4 regions of the Paenibacillus sp. FSL R7-0345 genome follow, and region 2 is predicted to be linked to each of the others. Evidence: riboswitches for the same ligand, from Rfam matches in the RefSeq annotation. Region 2 holds a riboswitch; each other region holds the start of a gene.
What was found. A riboswitch is a leader RNA that binds a small molecule or an ion and turns the genes downstream of it on or off. The one in region 2 is predicted to bind cyclic di-AMP.
Positions count from the first base shown of each region.

Region 1: linked by a shared signal. The riboswitch ahead of NST84_RS26990 (KamA family radical SAM protein) and the one ahead of NST84_RS00155 (G5 domain-containing protein) in region 2 are both predicted to bind cyclic di-AMP.
Region 3: linked by a shared signal. The riboswitch ahead of NST84_RS16025 (APC family permease) and the one ahead of NST84_RS00155 (G5 domain-containing protein) in region 2 are both predicted to bind cyclic di-AMP.
Region 4: linked by a shared signal. The riboswitch ahead of NST84_RS02490 (hypothetical protein) and the one ahead of NST84_RS00155 (G5 domain-containing protein) in region 2 are both predicted to bind cyclic di-AMP.

Region 1 covers NZ_CP152002.1:6,238,599-6,244,408, forward strand. The annotation lists gene NST84_RS26980 (copper amine oxidase N-terminal domain-containing protein) at 1-671, opposite strand, end outside; gene NST84_RS26985 (isochorismatase family protein) at 825-1,316, opposite strand; cyclic di-AMP (ydaO/yuaA leader) riboswitch at 1,467-1,608, shown strand; gene NST84_RS26990 (KamA family radical SAM protein) at 1,750-2,892, shown strand; gene NST84_RS26995 (glycoside hydrolase family 2 TIM barrel-domain containing protein) at 3,183-5,810, opposite strand, start outside.
Region 2 covers NZ_CP152002.1:32,963-38,772, forward strand. The annotation lists gene NST84_RS00145 (HD domain-containing protein) at 104-1,387, shown strand; gene NST84_RS00150 (TatD family hydrolase) at 1,442-2,212, shown strand; cyclic di-AMP (ydaO/yuaA leader) riboswitch at 2,411-2,640, shown strand; gene NST84_RS00155 (G5 domain-containing protein) at 2,932-4,098, shown strand; gene rnmV (ribonuclease M5) at 4,249-4,800, shown strand; gene rsmA (16S rRNA (adenine(1518)-N(6)/adenine(1519)-N(6))-dimethyltransferase RsmA) at 4,797-5,681, shown strand; gene yabG (sporulation peptidase YabG) at 5,778-5,810, shown strand, end outside.
Region 3 covers NZ_CP152002.1:3,794,026-3,799,835, forward strand. The annotation lists gene NST84_RS16020 (ABC transporter ATP-binding protein) at 1-397, opposite strand, end outside; gene NST84_RS16025 (APC family permease) at 593-2,410, opposite strand; cyclic di-AMP (ydaO/yuaA leader) riboswitch at 2,546-2,705, opposite strand; gene NST84_RS16030 (disulfide oxidoreductase) at 2,933-3,364, opposite strand; gene NST84_RS16035 (thioredoxin domain-containing protein) at 3,364-4,116, opposite strand; gene NST84_RS16040 (ATP-binding protein) at 4,209-5,810, opposite strand, start outside.
Region 4 covers NZ_CP152002.1:571,508-577,317, forward strand. The annotation lists gene NST84_RS02470 (ABC transporter permease) at 1-1,035, shown strand, start outside; gene NST84_RS02475 (twin-arginine translocation signal domain-containing protein) at 1,072-1,266, shown strand; gene NST84_RS02480 (TraB/GumN family protein) at 1,386-2,624, shown strand; gene NST84_RS02485 (hypothetical protein) at 2,758-2,964, shown strand; cyclic di-AMP (ydaO/yuaA leader) riboswitch at 3,109-3,308, shown strand; gene NST84_RS02490 (hypothetical protein) at 3,415-3,822, shown strand; gene NST84_RS02495 (glutaredoxin family protein) at 3,910-4,149, opposite strand; gene ytxJ (bacillithiol system redox-active protein YtxJ) at 4,146-4,472, opposite strand; gene NST84_RS02505 (ThuA domain-containing protein) at 4,710-5,351, shown strand; gene NST84_RS02510 (CHAD domain-containing protein) at 5,457-5,810, opposite strand, start outside.

The DNA of each region.
Region 1 (5,810 bases), 770 kb from region 2:
CGGATCAGTACCTGATAGCTGTTGCTGAAATCATTGAACATCGCATAATGGTTATCGGTGAGCAGCAAAAGCTCCGTACCCTTACCTACATTCTTAACCGCAAGGCTATGGGTATAAATCAGATCCGTAAACGGCAGCGCCCCGATCAGCACCGGCTTTCCGGTAACGGAAGCACTATAAAATACATCGCCGTTCTTTTGGGAGACCCAGTACGTCCTGCCTTGCGTGGAAGCAACCGAATAACGCAGCTCGTCCACAATATTCAGGCGGTTGCTGTCTTTGTCATACACCGTTTTGCCGCCCAGCAGACTGACTGCCGACACCAGCGGGACATAGATTTTACCTTTGAGGATACGGGGTGCTTCAGCCAGAGTTGACGCATTGCCGTCTACCGTTGCGTTAACAGTACCGGCAGTTAATGTAACTTCATGTCCCGGACGGATCAGCTTCGCTGACTTCGTACTTTGGTTCCAGGTGAGTGCGTAGCCCATCGTCTCTGCCAGCTGCTGCAGCGGAACAAGCGTAGTACCAGAAGTAACTACCTGGCTGCTGCCCAGCGAAGTCTCTTTGTAATTCAGCTGAATAACACTGTCCGCAGCCGCAGATGCCGCTCCCGGACTTAAAGCGATGGCCGCGGCCAGAATGCCGGCAGCCAGCTTCCCATTTTTCATTATGTAATCCTCCCCCATGCAGATATCTATGTATTAATGGACGAGATTATTTGGAAAAAGTTTCAATATTATTCACGGATCCCAAATAAAAAAACACCCGTTTGTTCCGCAGCATAATACTGCAGACAAACAGGGTGTCACTGGTCATTCATACTACTGGTTAATCAAATAGGGAATCACCGGATACGAGATCAGATTGCGGTCTCTGTGGGCGGCAGTCACGGTATCGCTGTGTGCGCTCAGAACGCCATTTTGCAGCAAAACCGGCCGGAAGCCCCGTTCGCTCGCCCCATTGTAGGTAAACTGCACGCAGTGCTCAGCCGAGAAGCCGGAGATAATCAGCAGCTCAACACCGTGCTCCTTCAGAAGCTGCTCCAGCTCTGTTTTCCAGAATGCGTTCGAATGCTCTTTGGTAACTTTCAGGTCACTGTCCGCTACCCGGATTTCCGGAATAATATTATAGCGCTCCTTGGTATCTTCCTCTATTCCCTCAATATCCTGAATGTGAATGACCAGCTGGTCCTTCTCCCGGAGCATGTCCGCCACATAATTCATATATTCGCAGCCGCGGTCCAGCGTCTTCTGATCCACGTAATCCCGCACATGAATCTCCTGCATATCGATGATCAAATAGCCCAGCTTCATCAAGACCCTCCTTGTTGTAAAAAGATATGCCGATATCGTACAACACAATCAAGCAGTAAGCCAAATAAAGTTTAATTATAATTTTCCTTGAAAAATATTATGCCGTGCACTCTGCCAACAGCTTTGACTTCAGCAAACTTTGCAGGTTATACTTGAACTACGCTTAATTTCCAGTATTTCCAGCTGGAAAGCGGGGGAACCAGTCAATTGGGGCGAATCATTGAGTAATGCAATGTAGGGTACCATCTTACCCGAGTCCGTCAGCTAACCTCGTCAGTAGTGGATGGGTCTGCTTTTTTATGTTTATAACATGAGACCCTTGTGCTAAGGGTCTCTTTTTGTGTTCTTTAGAGGCCCTGCTGGCTAACAGTTTGGCTTTTGACATCAAGGCTCCCTATTGTCTCGCCATTAGGAGAACAAAGGAGAGATTCATGTGCAAAAGGTACGATACATAACCGACATTAACAAAATGGAAATGCTGCCTGAAGCGGAAAGATCGCGGCTCAAAGAGGTCACGGACAAATTTGTGTTCCGGGCGAATGACTACTATTTATCACTGATTAATTGGGAGGACCCGGAGGATCCCATCCGCAAGCTTGTTATTCCCGCTGAAGGTGAGCTTATGGAATACGGCCAGTGGGATGCCTCTGATGAGGAGGCCAACTACGTCGTTAATGGCTGCCAGCATAAATACCGGACCACCGCGCTGCTGATTGTCTCCGAGGTTTGCGGTGCCTACTGCCGCTATTGCTTCCGTAAACGGCTATTCCGCAACGATGTCAAAGAAGCCTCCTCCGATGTCACCGCCGGAATCGAGTATATCGCCGCCCATCCTGAAATCAACAACGTCCTGCTAACTGGTGGAGACAGCCTGATTCTCTCAACGACCAAGCTGCGTTTCATTATTGAGAGCCTTAGAGCTATTCCACACGTCAAAATCATCCGCCTCGGCTCCAAGCTGCCGGTATTCAATCCGATGCGTATCTCTCAGGACCCTGAGCTGCTGGAGCTGATCCGCACCCACTCTACTGTAGAGAAACGAATTTATATTATGGCGCATATTAATCATCCGCGGGAAATTACACCTGAGGCCAAACGGGCCGTAAGAGCCCTGCATGATGCCGGCGCGATTATCGTCAATCAGACTCCGGTGCTTAAGGGCATTAACGATGACCCTGCTGTTCTGGGTGAGCTGCTGGACCGCCTGTCCTGGGCCGGAATCACGCCCTACTATTTCTTTATTAACCGGCCGATCGCCGGCAACCGTGAATTCGTCCTGCCGCTTGAGCAGGTATACCGGATCGTCGAAGAAGCCAAAGCCCGAACCTCAGGCCTCGGCAAAAGAGTCCGGCTCTCCATGAGCCACTCCTCCGGCAAAATTGAAATTCTGGCTATTGAAGACGGCAAAGCCTATCTTAAGTACCACCAGTCCCGCGATCAGGAGTACGGGAAATTCATGATTCTCGACTGTCCGGAAGATGCCGAATGGTTCGATGACCTCCCCGGAAACGAGCAGTACTGGAGCAAGCCTGTGAAGAAAAGCGCGGGTGTCATTCCGGTACCTCTTCAGGTTTAGTCCTGACTAAGCTAAGTGTAAAATTGTCATCTATTTCTGGGCGAAACCCCTGAAATCGCTCTACTAGTTGTAAAAACGTCACTTATATCTGCCGATTTGGCCATAATTAGAAGCTGAGGCTAAAAATAAGTGTAGTTTTTCCAACTAATGGCTCCACTAAGCTGAATATCAAAGAATTAAGTGCCGAATTTCCAACTAAATGCCACCATGTATTCAAAAGCACCCAAGCAAAAACCGGCCCCGCTCTGAATATCATCAGAACGGGGCCGGCTTCACTTCACAACATTAAATTATCTCTCTCCTAATCCCACACTGGACAGGAAGAATTCATATTCCAGCGGCTGATCCGCAGGAGTTCTGTATTCCGGATGAACCGGTGCACCCCAGCTGTCGTCACCGCCGACGCCCATTTGTCTGCCGGCAACAGTCACTACAGTGTAGTGAACCTGCGGAAGCTCAAACGGATGAGCAGCATGCTCCAGCTCGAATGCAGTGTAAGGCGACAAAGTGCACTCTACAGGCGCGCTTGCCGGAGCTGTAATCTGCAGCCCGACTCCTGCTTTATCGGTAATGCTCACGCGGCGGACGCCGGTGCGGTTACCCGATTCCTGCGGTACAAGGTAGCGGGACGGCAGGTCCTGCACCTTCCGGCTGAACACGCCGAGTCTGGCGCCGAATGCACGGTCGATGTAGTTCTCCTCAGGTCCCATCGCATACCACTCTGACTGCTCATAGTCAGCCGACATTTTGAAGGACAAGGCCACAATCGGCACATCCGGAAGTCCGGCAGCACCGGAATAGCGTGTACGTACTCTTACCGATCCGTCGCCGTATACGGTATAGGCTGTTTTGAACGCCAGCTCTTCATGAATGCTGAACCGGTAGTCAAAGCTTACCGTAACAGAACCTTCCAGCTTCTCAAGGCTGACCTCCACGCATTTGCGGGCCAGGCTTGCCGCATACCAGGCTCCGCCGTGGTAACCGAGCTGGGTTCCTTTGTCGTTGTCGGTCGTTGCCCGCCAGAACAGCGGAGCTGGAGGAGCCTCAATCATCTCATGTCCTTTATAGTTCAGCGATACCAGTGATCCGACCTGCTTGGAGAAGATTACAGTGAAGCCCTCGCCAATTACGCCGATTTGCACATCTCCTTCTACTACATTCAGTGCGCCTGCCGGAAGTTCCGCCTGCCCGGCTTCCACGTTAAAGATATGCTCGCCAAAGGCGATTTCATATCCGGCTTCGGCCCAAAGCTCTGCTTCCTTCAGCACCAGGGAAGCCTGGATGCTGTATTCGCCCGGCGTTCCTTCCGTCTGCGGAAGCTCAATCGGCACAAGCACTTCGCTTTGCGGAGCAGCGTCAACCTCTTTTGTCCACTTGCCCAGCAGCTCACCGTCACAGTACAGGCTGTATTCCAGTGCCAGATGATCGGTTCCTGCGAACAGACTTTCATTCGTCACGCGGATGCATGTCTGGTCTGGCGCAAGCTTGTAATTCTGATACAGGAATTTAACCTCCTGCATCTTCGGTGTCCACTTCCGGTCAGCGAAGACAATGCCGTTCCCGCAGAAGCTGTAATCTGTCGGACGATCACCGAAATCGCCGCCATAAGCGAAGAACTCGTTACCATAGCGGTCCTTCTTCAGAATGGACTGATCAATATAATCCCAGATGAAGCCGCCCTGGTACATCGGGTACTTGTTCTCAAGCTCTGTGTACTTATGCATGCCGCCGACGGAGTTCCCCATCGCATGCATATATTCGCAGCTGAGATACGGCTTGTCCGGGTTACTGTTCAGATATTCCTCGATGTCGGCCGGCTTGGCATACATCCGGCTCTCCATATCACTTGTATCATTATAATTGCGGTCATAGAACACGCCTTCATAGTGCACCAGACGGCTGTTGTCCCGGCTGCGGAACCAGTTCGCCACATCCAAAATGACTTGCCCTGCATACGATTCGTTACCACAGGACCAGATCAGAATGGACGGATGGTTCTTGTCCCGCTCCACCATATTGATCGCGCGGTCCAGCACGATATCATGCCATTGCGGGTCATTGTGCGGAATATTCCAGGAAGGCTCAACCGCGCCCATCTTTTGCCAGGAGCCGTGAGTTTCCAGGTTCATTTCATCGATGACATAAACCCCGTATTCATCACACAGCTCATACCACATAGTCTGGTTCGGATAGTGCGAGGTACGGACGGCATTGATGTTGCTTCTCTTCAGTGTCTCAATATCCCACAGCATATCCTCGCGGGTAATATTGCGGCCTGTGCGGCAGTTAAATTCATGCCGGTTAACACCTTTGAAGACAATCCGCTTGCCGTTAATGCACATCAGTTTGTTTTTCATCTCGAACCGGCGGAAGCCGGCCTTTTGCACAACAGCCTCTACGACCGCTCCATCTGCTCCCGTCAAAGTGAGACAAACGGTATAAAGATAAGGATTCTCTGCACTCCAGGTCAGCACATCGGCCACTTCTCCCGACAGCGTAAGCTCCTGCCCGTCGAACACACCCTCGCTGCTAAGCCGGACCTCCCCGTCTCTATCCTTCAGCTCAAGCTTGGCGCTGACCGTTTCCTGCGGCGTATCCAGCAGGCGCATTGTTACGTTCAGACTGCCTTGCGTATAAGTATCATCCAGCTCAGCCCGTACTTCAAGATCACGGATATGAACTTTAGGAACCGTATATAAGTACACTTCCCGGAAAATCCCGGAGAACCGCCAAAAATCCTGGTCCTCCAGCCAGCCGCCGGTGCTGCGCTGGTAAACCTCAACAGCCAGTTTGTTTTTGCCTGCCCGTACAAACGGGGTCAGGTCAAATTCCGAAGGAGTGAAGCTATCCTCGGCATAGCCGACGAATTCGCCGTTCAACCACACATAGAAAGCCGATTCCACACCCTGGAAGGAAAT
Region 2 (5,810 bases):
GACGGCTCAAATACCATAATTCGACAAACTATGACATAGTTCTTTATTATAGACGTAATACCAATGAATTACTAATAAAAATTAAGCTAAAGGAGCTGATTCCATGAAACAACTGTTGTCAGAGGAGAAGGTTTTTAAGGACCCGGTTCATAATTATGTCCACGTACAGGAAACCATTATCTGGCGGTTGATTAATACGAAGGAGTTTCAGCGTCTGCGGCGGATCCGCCAGCTCGGCACCTCCTACCTCACTTTCCATGGTGCAGAGCACAGCCGGTTCTCGCACTCGCTGGGGGTATATGAAATTACGCGGCGGATTATTTCGCAATTTGAACGGAGCGGTTATAAGGACTGGATGCCTGAAGAGAATCTGCTGACCCTATGTGCAGCTCTGCTGCATGATGTGGGGCATGGACCGTTCTCCCATTCCATAGAAGAAGCTTTTGAAATGAACCATGAGGACTGGACTTGCCGGATCATTCTGGAGGATACAGAGATTACCGCAATTCTGCGTGAGGTAGCTGAGGATTTTCCCGAGAAGGTCGCTTCTGTCATCTCCAAAACTTATGAGCACGAAATTGTAGTAAATCTGGTGTCGGGACCGCTTGATGCGGACCGGATGGATTATCTGCTCCGTGATGCCCACTATACCGGAGTTAACTACGGTACTATTGATATCGACCGGATCCTCAGAATGCTCCGCCCTTATAATGGCAGGGTTGTGGTCAAAGAATCAGGCATGCATGCTATAGAAGATTATCTGATGTCCCGGTACCAGATGTACTGGCAGGTTTATTTCCATCCGGTGACACGGAGCTCGGAAATTATTTTGCGGCAGATTTTCCGCAGGGCTAAGGAGCTTTTTGAGAGCGGGTACGCATTCGGGTTCATGATTGAGCCTTTAAAGGATTTGTTCAGGGGTGAGGTAACGGTCCAGCAGTATCTACTAATGGATGAAGCTATGATTCAGACGGTCTTTATGCAGTGGACACTGGAGCAGGATGAGCTGCTGAGCGACTTGTGCTGCCGGTTTATACACCGTAAACTGTATAAATATGTAGAGATCGAGAACCTGGACGCGGAGAGAATTGACGAAATCCGCCGCAGCTTTGCCGCAGCCGGGCTGAATGCAGAATACGACCTTGAAATTGATTTTCCGACAGATCTTCCCTATGATGTATTCCGTCCGGGAGATGCTTTCGACAGTAAACAGATTCTGCTGCTGGACCGCCATGACAGGCTGAAGGAAATCTCCGAGGTTTCCGATATTGTACGCTCTATCAGCGGAATTCACCGCGGCAGATACCACTTGTATTTCCCGCAGGACAAGCTGAATAAGGCACTTGCGCAGCTGCCAACGTCAGTGGCCGAGATTTTTGCAAAATAATACAAAAAAAGTTGGCATTCATCATAGAAATGAAGAAAGAAAGGAAGCTGCACTATGCGACTATTTGACACACATACCCATCTGGATGCTCCACAATTTGATGAAGACCGCGAGGAAGTGATCTCCCGGGCAAGGGAGGCCGGAGTAACAAAGATGATCAATATCGGTTTTAACCGGGAAACCATCCCCACAACCATGAAGCTGGCCGAGACCTATGATTATATTTATGCAGCTGTCGGCTGGCATCCGGTTGATGCTATTGACATGATGGAGGGGGATCTGGAATGGATCGCTTCGCTGTGCAGTCATCCGAAGGTGGTTGCCATCGGGGAAATCGGTCTGGATTATTACTGGGATACTTCTCCGAAAGAGGTACAGCATAAAGTACTCCGCAAGCAGATCGGGCTGGCCCGGGAGCTGAACATGCCAATCTGTATTCATAACCGTGATGCCCATGAGGACGTAGTAAGGATTTTGCGGGAAGAGAAGGCAAATGAAGTGGGCGGGGTTATGCACTCTTTCTCAGGCAGCTGGGAAACGGCAAAAATGTGTCTCGACCTGGACTTTCATCTGGGCTTCGGCGGGCCAATCACATTCAAGAACGCCAGGGTGCCCAAAGAGGTGCTGGCGAAGACGCCGCTGGACCGCCTGCTGATCGAAACAGACTCCCCCTATCTGACTCCACACCCCTTCAGAGGCAAGCGGAATGAGAGCAGTTATGTTAAATTAGTTGCAGAAGCAGCGGCGGAAATAAAAGGGATTGATTTACAGGAATTAGCGGAAATTACGTATGCGAACGCACTGGTACGATTTGGGATTGTCTGAAATCGGGAGGAAAACCGGTGAAAAAAGAAGTATAACCGATATATTAAATCATTTTAATCTTAAAATGGACGAATATTACAATATTTTAATCATTTTTTTGCGTAAACGTGGTTGAACCGTCCTTTACAACATGCATCAAAACAGGATATCATCTTTTCAGTGCAGTGAGCTGTTGTTACTGTGACAGTCACTGATTCATGGATCGTCTCGCTGAGTCTCCGTATGGAGAACGGGGGAACCAATATTGCACTGCCGCATGGGCGTACATAGAGTACAACACAAGATGTGCCGCAGACATTATTTGATTTCTTCACGTGGTCTTTGGGGTGAATTTGAGGGCAACCGCCGTGAGCGGGTGACCTGAGATAGGGCGTCTCTCTTATGCCCGAACCCGACAGCTAACCCCGTAAGCGCAAGTAAGAGAGGAAACCTCGTGCATAAACATTCCCGCGTATTCTAACACCCGGAGAAGCCACGAAAGAGTCCTCTATAGAACTCTTTTTGGCTTTTTTTGTTATGAATAATGCGGCTGTCCCCAGCATACTGTTATATAACAGGTTGTGGGAGTTCTTATGCCGGGCAGGCGATCCATGAGCAGGAAACGCTGAAGTTATGCGGGCGTATCCTGTTGCAATCTCAAACCTAGTTTCGTCAGATATGATTCAGTCAACTTTGATATACTATTTGGACGACGGGGCTATGTAAGGAGGATGGAGAGAATGGGCGTATTCCAACCAGAAGTATCCCATGATTCGCAATCATCCAGCAGGTCTTTCGCATTACGGTTAAAGCAGGTGAATCCTCGCGTACTTTCACTTGCAGGTGCGGTATCGATTGTTATCGCGCTGTTAATTCTGCTGTACGTACACGGCCAAGGCAATAAAGTAATTAACTTAGTAATAGACGGAGAAGTGCGTACGCTTGAAACGCGTGAATCGCTGCTCAGCGACGTGCTGGCTAAGGAACAGATTAGCCTTACAGCGCATGACCAAGTATCCATAGGCCTTAGCGATGAAATACAGGACGGCGACCGTGTTACGATTACCCGTGCGCAGAAGCTTACGCTTACTGCAGACGGCGCAACTAAGACGCTGTACACCACCGAGGAATCGCTCGGGGATGCCATATCCAAGCTGGGCTACAGTCTGGATGGCGACGACAAGATTTTCCCTTCGCTAGATACCGCAGTTACATCTGACATGAAAGTCAAGATTGTCCGTATTACCAAACAAACGGTACAGCAGACAGTAAGCTTGCCTTTCAAAGTCATCAAAACCGCAGATCCTTCCCTGTATAAGGGAGACGTAAGAGTTGCACAGGCAGGCAAGCCGGGCGCCATCATCCAGCATTACCAGAAGATCTATCAGGATGGTGAACTGGTCTCCAAGACCATGATCGGCAAGGAAGTGCAGACTGTGACCAAAGACAAGATTATTGCCGTTGGTACCAAGAAGCTTCCGACACCTGTTGTTGCTGCAGCAACAACCCCAACCCAAACCAAAACAACTACCTCCAGCTCTGCTAAAAAAGTAGCAGCAACAACGAACGTCGCGCATAAGGCAGGCGTAGACTTTGAGTACAAGAGAATGATCAAGAATGTTTCGATGACGGCTTACTCTTCAGAAGAGCCCGGTATTGGAACCAAGACGGCTTCTGGAACACGCGTAACTGAAGGCCGTACCATTGCTGTAGATCCGGATGTAATACCTATCGGCTGGTGGGTGTACATTGAGGGATTGGGATTCCGCCGTGCAGAGGATACAGGCGGTGCCATTAAAGGCAACAAGATCGATGTCTACTACGATTCACTAAGCCACGCCCGTAATTTCGGACGGAAGTCCCGGACGGTATACGTCATTGGACCAGTGAAGCCGGAGCTGAATTAAGGCCACGTCTTTTGCAAATTAGCGGTTTATAAGATATAGTGGGGATAGCACTTTATGAACGGGCTAGCTCATCACTTATACATTCTTTAGCCAAAAAGAAGAGGAGCGAATCCTCTTCTTTTTGTGTTGTAAGGGAAGGAGCATATATATATGATCAAGGAATTAATTGTAGTGGAAGGCAAAAGCGATACGGTTGCCGTTAAACGGGCGGTGGAGGCCGATACGATAGAGACGGGCGGTTCAGCAGTGGACCGCAAGGTAATTGCCAAGATTGCGCTGGCAATGGAACGCAGAGGGGTAATCATCCTTACCGATCCCGACCATGCCGGTGAACGGATACGCAAGATTGTCTCGTCCAAGGTGCCGGGCTGCAAGCATGCCTTTATTCCTGAGAAGGATGCAACCCGCAAAGGCGACATTGGCGTGGAAAATGCATCGCCGGAAGCGATCCGGCATGCGCTGGCCAATGTGCATACCTCTTTTGAGGGAGCGCCTGCGCTAATCGGGCTGGACGAGCTTATGGCCGCAGGAATGCTGGTGCATCCCAGAGCGGCTGAGCGGAGAATGGCGCTTGGCAATGCGCTTGGCATCGGCTACTGCAATGGCAAGCAGTTGTACAAGCGGTTGGCGGTGTTTGGGATTACCCGGGAGGAGTTTCAGGCAGCCCTCGCGCAAATTGAACAGGGAGGCATTACGATATGAGCGGACATGATCACATCTCGTCCCCGACACGGACGAAGGAAATTATCCAGCGGTACGGATTTTCGTTTAAAAAAAGCCTGGGGCAGAACTTTCTGATTGACCAGAACATACTCGATAAAATCGTCGAGGCGGCCGGACTGACCGCCTCCTCAGGAGCGCTTGAGATCGGACCGGGAATCGGGGCGCTAACGGAACGGCTTGCCCTGGAGGCAGGCGCTGTCACAGCGGTGGAAATTGACCGCAGGCTGATCCCGATCCTCCGTGATGTACTGGCGGACTATCCGCATGTTAAGGTACGCAATGATGATGTACTCAAGGTTAATCTGCAGGAGCTGTTTGCTGAGGATTTCGCCGCGGTTGACAAGGTAAGTGTTGTAGCTAACCTGCCTTATTATGTGACTACACCGATTCTCATGAAGCTGCTGGAAGAGAAGCTGCCGCTTGATAATATCGTTGTCATGATTCAGAAGGAGGTTGCTGAGCGTATGGCGGCCTCCCCGGGCGGCAAGGAGTACGGCAGCCTGAGCATAGCAGTCCAATACTACAGCGAGCCGGAGCTGGTCTGCATTGTGCCGCGCACAGTGTTTATCCCCCAGCCTAATGTTGAATCTGCGGTCATCCGCCTGAAGGTGCGTGAGCAGCCTCCGGTTGAGGTAGCTGATGAGAAGCATTTCTTTGAGGTGGTCCAGGCTGCCTTTACACAGCGCCGCAAGACTATCGCCAACAATTTGAAAGCCCGTTTTTTCCCTGGCGAAGGGCGTGAACGCCTGGAGGCGCTGCTTGCTGAAGCCGGCATTGAGCCTGTGCGCCGCGGGGAGACGCTGAGCATCGCTGAATATGCGCGGCTGAGCGCGGTATTGCTGGCTGCCGGAGTTAAATAGCAAGGTGAACGGATAAAGTCTCATAAACGAAAATAGGCCGGTTTATGAACCAACCGGGGCCTTTGCCCATACGATGAGGGTAGAGGTGGTGTTGTAATGAATTTAGGAGACTTGGTCGTTCGTAAATCA
Region 3 (5,810 bases), 3.2 Mb from region 2:
ATTCATCCATGCCGGTTACCGTGATCGCATTCGCGATAATTTCGCGGTCTTCCGGCGTCATTGTGCCGAAGCCCTTCTGATGCGGATACCGTCCGTAACTGACCAGCTCGGACACCGTCAGTCCGTCCGGAGCCGTCGGATTCTGCGGCAGGATCGCCAGCTGGCGGGCCACCTCTTTGGTCGACAGGGTATGAATGGACTTCCCGTCCAGCATTACGCTTCCGCTCTTGGGCTTCATAATCCGGGCCATTGTTTTCAGAATCGTAGACTTACCGGAGCCGTTAGCTCCAACCAGCGCTGTAATTTTCCCTGTAGGCAGCGACAGGTTCAACCCTTTGACAATCGTTGCTTCCGCGTACCCGATACTTAGCTGTTCCGTGTTCAAACGTTCTGACATTATCTCCACTCCTTAATAATGGTTGTGATTTTTGGGTATGTATGAATTTCAGTGCCAGGGCAATTGAAATTGTTTATCATTCAACTGATATTGGTTCTCAATTATTATTATCGCAAATATATGAAAGTTGTACAAGAGTGCATAAAAAAGCCGCCCCGTCATCAACGGAAGCAGCTGTTTCTTCATGTCACCTGTCTATTTGTGCAAATGGTAAGGTACTGTCGCTACAACGATATCCTTTTGATTCATCAGATAGGAACGGATGAACAGGCTGGTCTGATTATGCAGAATGGCCTGCCACCAGTGCTTCGTAATAAATTGCGGAATCAGCACTGTAATATGATCCGTTGAAGCGGTTTTCCACTCGACGGTATCAATAAACTTGACGAGCGGACGGATAATGCTCCGGTACCGGGAACGCAGGACAATCAGGCGCACGCCAGGATTCCACTCCTCCCACTTCTGCTCCATTTTATGAATCTCTTCCTCATCAAAGCCTACATATACTGCTACCACATTATCCGTCAAAGACTTGGCATAGCTGATCGAATGCAGTACAGCACGGGTCACACCGGCAACAGGCACGACTACTGTACTTCCTTTAATACAAGGCTTATCGGTTGCCGGGCAAATCCGCAGCTGGTCTGCCGTGTTGAGATAATGACGGTGAATCCGGTGAAACACGAACATAACAACCGGCAGGAAGATGAACGCCATCCATACGCTGGAGAATTTCGTAATAATGAAGATCAGCGTAATAGTGAGCGTAGTCAGCATACCAACGGTATTCACCGCAAATTTGTTCTGCCAGCCCTTTGGTCTTGTTTTGAACCAGTGCACCATCATTCCCAGCTGCGATAAAGTGAACGGGATAAATACACCGACAGCGTAGAGCGGAATCAGACCTTCTGTATTTCCGTGAAAAGCAGCCACCAGCACCGCCGACAGCACACCGAGGAAAATAATCCCGTTAGAAAAGCCCAGCCGGTCTCCGCGGACCATAAAGGCATGCGGCAAATATTTATCCTTGGCAAACATGAAGGCCAGCAGCGGGAATGCCGAGTAAGCAGTATTTGCTGCCAGGAACAGGATGACAGCCGTAATTCCTTGGATGAAGAAGTACAAACCGCCGCGGCCGAAGGTCGATTCGGCAATTTGTGAAACAACTGTGGCTTTTTCATCCGGTGTAACACCGTACCAGTAAGCCAGCAGGGTGATGCCTGTGAACATTACGCCGAGAATAAGCCCCATCATCATCAGGGTTTTGGCGGCATTTTTTTCAGCAGGAGCTTTAAAGTTCGGAATGGCATTGGATACTGCCTCTACCCCGGTCAAGGCCGAACAGCCGGAGCTGAACGCCTTTAGCAGCAGGAACAGGCTGACATTGGATACCGCCGAGCCGATCTCAGGCACACTGGCATGGGCGCCCCCCGTCAAGTATTTAAACACACCCGCAACAATCAGGAAAAAGATCGAGCCGACGAACAAATATACCGGGATTGCGATAAAAGAAGCAGACTCCGTAACCCCGCGCAGATTGACAATAGTAAGCAATATAATAACAGAAACTGCAATAAGCACCGTATGATCATGCAAGCCTGGAAAAGCCGATGTAATCGCGTCCGTACCCGCCGAAGCGCTAACCGCAACAGTAAGTATATAATCTACTAATAAAGAGCCGCCGGCTAACAGGCCGGTAGGAACACCCAGATTGCTTTTGGCTACGATGTAGGCCCCTCCGCCTTGCGGATAAGCAAAAATCGTCTGCCGGTAGGATAAAATGAGTATGGCCAGCAGACCCAATACGGCAAGCGCGATTGGCAATGAGTACCAGATGGCAGTGAAGCCTGCAGCCACCAGTACCAGGAGAATTTGTTCCGTTCCGTAGGCCACAGACGAGAGCGCATCAGAAGACAGGACAGCCAGTGCTTTCACCTTGGATAACTTTTCATGATCGAGTTCATCTGACTTCATCGGACGTCCGATCAATAGTCGTTTTACCTTGCTTACCATTGTTGTAACAGTTCCTCTCTTTGTTAGTTGAACCGGTTATACCGTGCGCTGTTTTCATCGTTTTCATAGGTGAATTTTCATAAATGCAGGCACAAAAATAAGCATACGGAAATGATCCGCATGCCTAGCGCATGGTCATTATCCCACCTTTGCTTACGAGGTTAGCTGGCGGATTCGGGCTGTGGAAAGCCCTACGGTTACAGCCTTTTCGGCCTGTCTCCGATTCACCCCGACGGCCTTGCGGCCGAGTATGGTTCCCCCGATTTCCCTACGGAAAATTCAGCGCGTATTCAACTTCTCACAAGGCTTAATGATAGTCTACAAAGCTTTTCCAGTAAAGCTGTGAAACAAATGAAAAGGAATGAAAAAACATCCAAAACACGCGATTCCAGGACCCGGGATAAGTCGGGCTTTCATTCTCTTGCATTATCCCTCTGTCTCATGGTTTTATCGTGTTTTGGATGTTATTTGTGACAAAAAATTCAGGAAAATTTTATGCTTTAAATTCCGCCTGTCTGCTGCCTATTCCCCGTCCGCATCCTTGCGTCCTGTCCACAATAAAACGGTAATCAGGGTGAAGGCTGTAAGTGCCATTAAAGGGATGGTAATGAAGCCTAAAAGATTAATATAATCCTGATTGCAGGGAACGCCAACTGTACATGGAAGCACCTTGCTCAGCGCAGGAATCTTCTGCTCGGCATAATGGTATATAGAGATGCTTCCGCCAATGATACTTAAAGGTAACACGTACGGAATAATCTTTTTATCCCCGCGATACGTGGCAATTCCCAGCAAAAATAGCTGCGGGTACATGAAGATCCGCTGAAACCAGCACAGCTTGCAGGGCTCATATTTCAGCACCTCACTAAGGTACAGGCTGCCGGCAACAGCAATAATGGAAACAAACCAGGCCAGATACAGACAATGGCGGCGGCAGAAGGCAGAAAACCTCATCACTCGGCAGCCGCTGCTTCAGTAGCAGCCTGGATCTGGGCGTCAATAGCTTCCATGTTAAACGGCTCGTTCACCATTACCCCGTTTACAAATATAGTCGGGGTTGAAGATACTCCGGAGGCCGAGGCTAGCTGAATCTCGCTCTCCACCTGGCTATTATAGGTTTTGTCTTCAATGTCTTTGCGGAGCAGATCGAAGTCGATTGGCAGATTCTCTTTCTGCGCCAGCTCCACCAGGAAGTCTGCAGTCGCCCATTCCTTGTTCTCGTCACCCTGATTAGCATAAAGAGCATCATAGTAGGTCCAGAATGCATCGCTGTTCTGATTATAGACAGACAAGGCTGCGAGGGCAGCGGTTTTGGAATCATCTCCGATAAAGGCCAGGTTTGCAAAATATAAAGCGGCTTTATCCTGATTTACATACTCCTGAACAATCTGCGGCTTAATGACACCTGCGAACTGGGCACAAGCCGGACATTTGTAATCGCCAAATTCGACGATTTTGACAGGTGCATTCTCACTGCCAAGTCTTGACATTTCACTGTAGTTGAATTCAACCGGTGCGGCTGAAGTTCCTGTTGATGAGTCTCTTGCGGCCAGCATAAATAATCCCACAAAAATAATGACAACCAATGCGATTGTCGCAACAATCACTATCAATGTTTTCTTCTTCTGCTGTTCCATCCGCGCTACAAGTTCCTCATTTTTGCTCTTTTGGGGGAGAGCAGCGCTTTTACGTTTGTTTTTGCCCAAGTGAGAGTTCCTTTCTGTCCTGCGGGACAATAAATATAAATCATATAATTTAAAATTATATAATTAAACTTCTCACTTTGGCAAACAAGAGCTTACACGGCTTCCGTTTTTAGCTGCTGCCCCATGGCTTCCCTGCTATAGTCTTTCCCGGCCGACTGGAGTGTAAGCGTGAATATAACCTCAGTTCCTCTTCCAGGTTCTGACTCAATCCGGATCTGGCCGTTCATCAGCCCGACCAGCTTTCTGCAAATCGCCAGTCCCAGGCCTGTACCGGGATATTTCCGGTTATACCCAGCATCCAGCTGGGTAAACGGCTGAAACAGAAGCGGCAGCTTATCGGGTGAAATGCCGATACCGGTATCTTTGATTCTGAATGTATACTCCCCTTGGCCGGCTGGGGAACCGTTGTATCCCACTTCAATAGAGACTTCACCGCCGGGAGTAAATTTAACCGCATTCCCGATCAGGTTAACCAGAATCTGGCGGATTCTCAGGCTGTCACCTTCCACAAATTCCGGAACATTTGCAGCAATCCGCAGCTTCATCCCGAGCGATTTCTCTTTAACTGTGGCCTGGAACAGATCAGAACATTCTTTGAGCAGCTCCTGCAGCGGGAAGGCTTCACAGCGCAGCTTCAAACCGTCAGATTCCAGCCGGGAAAAGTCAAGCACATCATTGATTACACTGAGCAGCGCCTGACTGCTGTTGTACTGCAGCCTCAGGAGTTCCTGCTGCTCCGGATTAACAGTATCCTCTGCAAGAAGCTGGTTGATCCCGATAATCCCGTTCAGCGGTGTGCGGATCTCATGGCTCATGGTTGTCAGAAATTCGCTTTTCATCCGGTCCGCGCTCTCTGCCGCTTCCTTGGCCACAATCAGCTGCTGCTGGAATTTAATAAAGGCAGTGATATCCTCTGCAACTAGGTATATCAGCTTCTGGGTCTCATGAACAAGCGGAAAAACCGTGACGCTGCAGATCATTGTACCGCCGTCTTTCAACCGGATGCCTAACTCAAGTTTGCAGGAGTGCCCGTCTGCCGCCCTTGTTACTGCTTCCTTTAGCATAGCTGTATCCTTTGGAGTGCAGAGAATACTTTTATAATCGCCCAGTTCTTCTTTGCGGTAACCGGTCGTCTGCTGGAGAGAGGGGTTGGTGATAATGATCTTTTTGCGGGCCGGATCGATGCACAGCACCATATCAGGACTGGATTCAAACAAAGCTGTATACCGCTGCTCATTAAAGCTTGCCGAGAACAGCACACGCTGCCGGTCTCTGTACAGCAGAACCAGAACCAGCGTCACAATAAAAAGGAACAATCCGCCCAACAATATGCCCAGGAGCGAATCAGGCAGCAGCGGAACTGTCCCGTTATAATTAAAAGCTCTTGAAGTTGCAAAGGATACACCGGACATTGCAGCATAATGAGATCCGCTTAGACAGGCGGTGAGCACAAGCACTAGCAGCACTTTTTTGAACGTAAACATATTGTAAGGGCCGGTTATCCAGCTTGGTTTGAAGGAAAACGCAATAACCGGAACAATCAGGGCGAAGACAAAAGATATCAGAATGGAGAGCAGATTCTGCTCATACTCACCATAAAATTTCATCGACAGAATGCCGCAATAATGCATAATGACAAGCCCGCCGCAGAACAGTACCCCGCCGAAAGCCAAGAAGAAATGGCTGCGGGTATA
Region 4 (5,810 bases), 540 kb from region 2:
TTCACAGCCTTTTCTTCGGCTGATGATGCAGCATTAAAGGAAGGTCTGGATAAAGGCGACATCGAAGGCTACCTTACCTTCGGGGGGGCAAGCGGTGAAGGCCTGCCGCCTGTAACCTACCACAATGAGGACGGCGAACTTGGAGGCGAAGTGCAGACATATCTGCAGAGCGCCCTGCAGGCAGTCAACACGCAGCTCATTGTCGGTGACAAGCTGACAGACAGCCAGATTGCAGCCATGTACGCCCCGGTAACGATTACCACCCAGGAGCTCAGCCAAGGCGGGGCCCAGGCAGGGGAAGAGGCTGAACAGACGGCCGCAACGATCAACTATGTTGTTGTATACGTCCTGCTGATTCTGTTCTTCATGTCCATCATGATGACCGGCAATATGATTTCGGCAGAGGTTACCTCGGAGAAAAGCTCGCGCATTATGGAAATTCTGATTACGAGCGCATCCCCGTTAACCCAGATGTTCGGTAAGGTCATTGGTATCTTCCTGGTCGGGCTGATGCAGATTGCCATTATAGCGCTCAGTGTTACTGCCAATCTGATGCTGCCGCACAATGCAAGTGTCCTGACTGATTTTGAACTGGATCTGAGCCAGCTGAATATCGGGCTGCTGGTCTACGGACTTATCCTTTATGTTCTTGGCTACTTCCTGTATGCCCTGATTTACGCAGCGGTCGGATCGATTGTCAGCCGTACTGAGGACCTCGGCCAGGCTGTAATGCCGATTATGATGATCGGCTTCGTGAACTTCTACGTTCCTTTATTCAGTATTTGGGCTCCGGATACAACCCTGGTCAAGGTAGCCAGCTTTATCCCGTTCACCTCACCGCTCAGCATGCTGCTGCGCATCGGGGTCGGCCAGGTCGCATTCTGGGAAATCATCGTTTCACTGGTTATTCTGCTGGCAACTACCTTTGTGTTCGGCTGGCTGGCGGCCAAGATCTACCGCACAGGCGTCCTGATGTATGGTAAGCGTCCTAGCATCAAGGAGATCAGAAAAGCAATGAAAGCTTATAAAATCTAATCATATAAAAATTAAAAATAAGAGGAGCAACCTCATATGATGAGTAAAAAAAATCAGAACTTTCTATTTCTTGCAGTGTGTGCCTTTAACATGATTATGTTTGGTCTGGTGATCGATACAGGCGGTTCCCCGGTGCGGGACTTCCTCCAGGGGCTGACTGTAGGCGTAAGTGCAGCAGCAGTGATTGTAATCCTGTGGGGCCAGGCCAAGGAACGCAGAAGCAGAGCGTAACGGAAGAGCTGCACTTAAATTACTTAAATAACAAGGTCTTGTCACTCTCATGTCTCAACCATCCTGTATTTGCTTAATTTTATGATGTGAACCCTATGAAGCTGAAGGAGACAATGTAGATGAAAAACTGGAAACAAATGCTCTTATCCCTTACCCTTTCGGCAGGACTGCTTACCGGGGCGGCAGTTCCGGCCGTGGCTGCTGCTCCCCAGCAGCCGGCAGTAAAAGTGAACAATCAGACCGTAGAATACAAGAGCGGCTCACCGGTCAACAATCAGGGTACAACGCTTGTTCCGCTTAGAGCCACGCTTGAAGCGATGGATGCAGAGCTGCAGAATGCGGCTGGCGATACCATCTATGCGATTATTGACGGCAAAGCCGTTACGCTGAAAAGCAAGCTTACAGTCATTAATGGTGTAACCTATGCGCCGGTCCGGGTGCTGGGCGATGCTGCAGGCTACGAAGTCAGCTGGGATGCACAGACCCGTACGGTCATCCTGAAGACCAAGACAGCAGCCGGCGGCAGCCAGACTGCTGTAAATACCCAAGGCGGCCGCGGCTTCATGTGGGAAGTCCAGAGCAATGGCAATACCGTGTATCTGGTCGGATCGATGCATATTGCGGATGAGAGCTTTTACCCGCTGAATGCAGAATTTGAAGAAGCCTTTGCCGAAGCCGATTATCTCGGGGTAGAAATTGATATCAGCAAAGCAGCCGACGAGGCCTCGCAGAAGCTGGTTTTGGATATGGGTATGTACCAGGACGGTACGACGCTGAAGGATCATATCTCCAGTGAGACATATGCCAAGCTGGGCGAGGTGCTTAAGCAGGCGGGCGTTAAGGCAAATGCACTGGACCAGTTTAAGCCTTGGGTAGCAGAAACGACACTCAGCAGCCTGAAATCAGCGACGGCCGGCTATGAGGCTTCCGCCGGAATCGACCTGTACTTTATCCAGAAGGCGATTGAGCGCAAAATTCCGATTATGGAGCTGGAATCCTACGAATCCCAGCTGGGCATGTTCAACAACTTCTCCAAAGAGCTGCAGGAGGCTAATCTGCTGTCAGCGATTGAAAATTACGATCAGATTGATGAGAGCGTCGATGTAATGGCCGAGATCTGGAAATCAGGTAATGATGAGCAGCTGCTGCAGCTGACCAACAGCTTTTCCGGAGATGCTGAATATTACAAAGCCATGCTGGTTGACCGCAACATCGGTATGGCCGACAAAATTGACGGATATCTCAAGAACGGCAAAAACGAGGAGTACTTCATCGTAGTCGGCGCAGCACACTATCTGGGTGAGCACGGCATCGTGAAGCTGCTGCAGGATAAGGGATATACAGTAGTGCGGAAATAGATGAAATAATAAAAACGGGTATCGTCCTGACAGGGCTGATGCCTGTTTTTGTTTTGTGTAAAAAAGGCTTAATCTGCGGAAGGCTGGTGATCTCGCCGGCAATAGTGTACCTTTGTACTAAGGAGTGGTAATCTTGAACATCAATTTAAAAACACCTGTACTGGTAGCTGTTTCCATCCTGCTGATTATAGCCAGCAGTCTGCTGCAGCCGGAGGGAAGTACACTGCTGGGCGCTCTGCAGACACTGCTGCTGGGTCTGGGGATTCTCGGCTGCCTGATGGCTTTCCTGCGTTTTACCAAGAGCAGTAAGAAGAACAATACCGGCAGGAAAAAGAAATGAAGCAATTTGAAGAAACAGAGAGTAAAAGCGGAAAGTAAGCGTTATTTACGTGTTTTTCTTCTTCCCCGGAGGTTATTTTGCCGGGTTTGACGATTTACAAGCAGGTGCTGCAAAAGGTATGATACATCTGTTTAAGCTAACTTCATAAGATATCCGCTTAATTTCCGTGTAATGGAAAGCGGGGGAACCAACAACCGGAGGCCGGGGCAAACAGGCCGGGCCGGTTATGGGGTGAATCCTGAAAGCTGAATGAGAAGTGAACTCTCAATACGGCAGACAGGTAGGGCGACTCTCAACGCCCGAATCCGTCAGCTAACCTCGTAAGCGTATTGTAGAGAGGATCAGCGCATTGTGACCGTTAACTGGACCACAAAGGGAATCCTTTGTGGTTTTTTGCTGTGTTTTAATAGATAAATTCAGATAGAGAAGCAAGGGGAAGGGGAGACGGAAATGGACGTTCAGGAGGACTATGCACTAATCTGTGCACCGACAAAGGCGGGAGAGCAATTTATCAAGCTGCTCAAAATGAAAGGCTGCAGATTCGCAGGCCTCGCCAATAATCCGGCCGAGAAGCAGCGGCTGACAGAGCTGGGGGTTGAGGTGATTTTTGAAGTGGATACCCGGCATCTGAACACCTGGCTCAGACCGCCGTTCCCGGTAGGCCGGATCTATCTGTTCGAGAGCAGTGTCGCCTTATGCTGCCGGTATGTGCAGATGTGCCGGACATGGACGAGCGGGCCGATTTCCGTAATTACAACCTCCATGAGACCAAGGTTAGTCTACAAAGGGCTTGGGGCTGACAATGTGATCTACAGCCACAGCGGGCAGGTGGGGCATCTGGCGGCGGAGTGCGAATAACGAAAGGCCGGCAATGATAATAAAAAAGGTATTCCCCGGGCTTCGGACCAGGGAATACCTTTTTATTGTACAGAGTAAAAAGTGACGTTACCTTGCAGCCGCAATCAGTTCCTGAAGCTCAGGCAGGTTGAAGCCTTTAATGGCACGGTCGCCGGATACCGTTACAGGGATACCCATGAAACCAAGCTTTTCAACTTCCTCCTGATACACTGCGCTGGCCATAATATCGCGCACTTCAAAGGGAATGCCCTCATTGGTGAGCAGCTGCTTAACCTGATTGCAGTCGCTGCAGCCTGCGGTGGAATAGACAATTACCGGCTGGCTCATTGCTCAACGGCCTCCTTGATGGCGTTACGGGTAATTTTCCAGTGGGAGGTGTTCCAGCTCACTTCGCTGCCGTCCAGCAGGAAAATCTGCGGGGATTCATGCTTGATGCCGAACTCCTCGGCAATCTGATTGGAGACCGGACGGTCCTCAATAACATGGACAATCGCTGCCGGTGTATCCGAGCTTTGAACATAAGCCTGGAACTCCTCATGCGCTTTGGCGCTGATCGGGCAGGTTGTGCTGTGCTTGAAAAGCAGTTTTTTGCCGGGTTGCCCGACATATTGGTGCAGTTCGTCAGAAGTATGCAGCTGTTGAATAGACATCGATATCACCCTCCTGGGATACAAAATTAGTAAGCAGTACTGCCGGTTAAACATAGCTGTTAACCTGTAACTATGATTGTAGCATAGTTAAAAATTAAAGCAAAAGAAAGCTTGCAGCATTCCGCTGCCGCCATCCGGGAGCTTCCGAACGTTGTAAAAACCTGGGGGGCGTGCTAAGGTGAGGGAGACAGGCTTTACGGTCAAAACAGCCTTGAAAGGAAAGAGGTGTGATCTCTGATGCCAGAATTGAAAGCCCTTGCACTGGGCAGCTATACCGACGTGAAATATCATCCTTTTGCCGGAGTGGACGAGGAGTTTAAGGAGATTCTGTCGCCTGCCTTTACGGTTGAGCCTTCCGAGGATTTCGGGCTGCTGAACCCGCAGACACTGGCGGAATATTCGCTGGTTGTGTCTTACACGGAGTTCTCCGACCACAAAATTGCACCTGCCCACAGCGGGGCGCTGCTGTCATATGTAGCAGGTGGCGGCGGCCTGCTGGTTGTCCATAACGGCATCTCCATGCAGCGTAATCAGGAGCTTGGTGTGATGCTGGGCGGACATTTTACCCATCACCCTGACTATACGGCGCTTGGAATCAATATTCCGGCGGCGGTCCGGGAGCATCCGATTGTCCAGGGGATTGAGGATTTTGTAATCGAGGACGAGCCGTACTACTTTGATATGCAGCCGTATTTTGAGACAACGGTGCTGGCGGAATATCTGCACGGGGGAGCGATGCGGCAGGCTGCCTGGTGCCACGAATTCGGGCTTGGACGGGTCGCCTACCTGATGCCGGGGCATCATCTGCCCTCTTTCTCAAGTGAACCGTTCCGCAAACTGATCAACAGAGGTGCCTTGTGGGCGGCCGGACAGTTGTAATCCTACAGAGGTGACTTAAGCAGCAGAACTTAAAGCAAGGCAAAAAAAGCGGGAAACGCCATGTGGATCATGCGCTTCCCGCTTTTTTGTGCAGATGAAGAAATATTAAGCGTCGCTTGAAGCTGCACGGGGCTTCTCGGCAACCGGTACAACCTCGTTATGATATAGCGCTTCCAGTACTTCGTTCTTCAGGCTGTCTGTGAACGCGCTCCAGGTTTTTTTGCCTACACCCAGCTCGTCTCGTCCGATGGACTGGAGGGTATCCAGCCAGACCCGTTTATCGTTGATAATCCCAAGCTGCTCCTGAATGTTCTTATAGTATTCTTCATGAGTATGAAATTTCTGATTAAGTGCAAAAGAGGCAGCATTCGCCGTATAGCGCAGCTCCTTGGCGGCAATTCTCAGGTCATGCAGCGCTTCAAAGGCTTCGGGGGATGTAGCGTCCGGCCCCTTGAACAG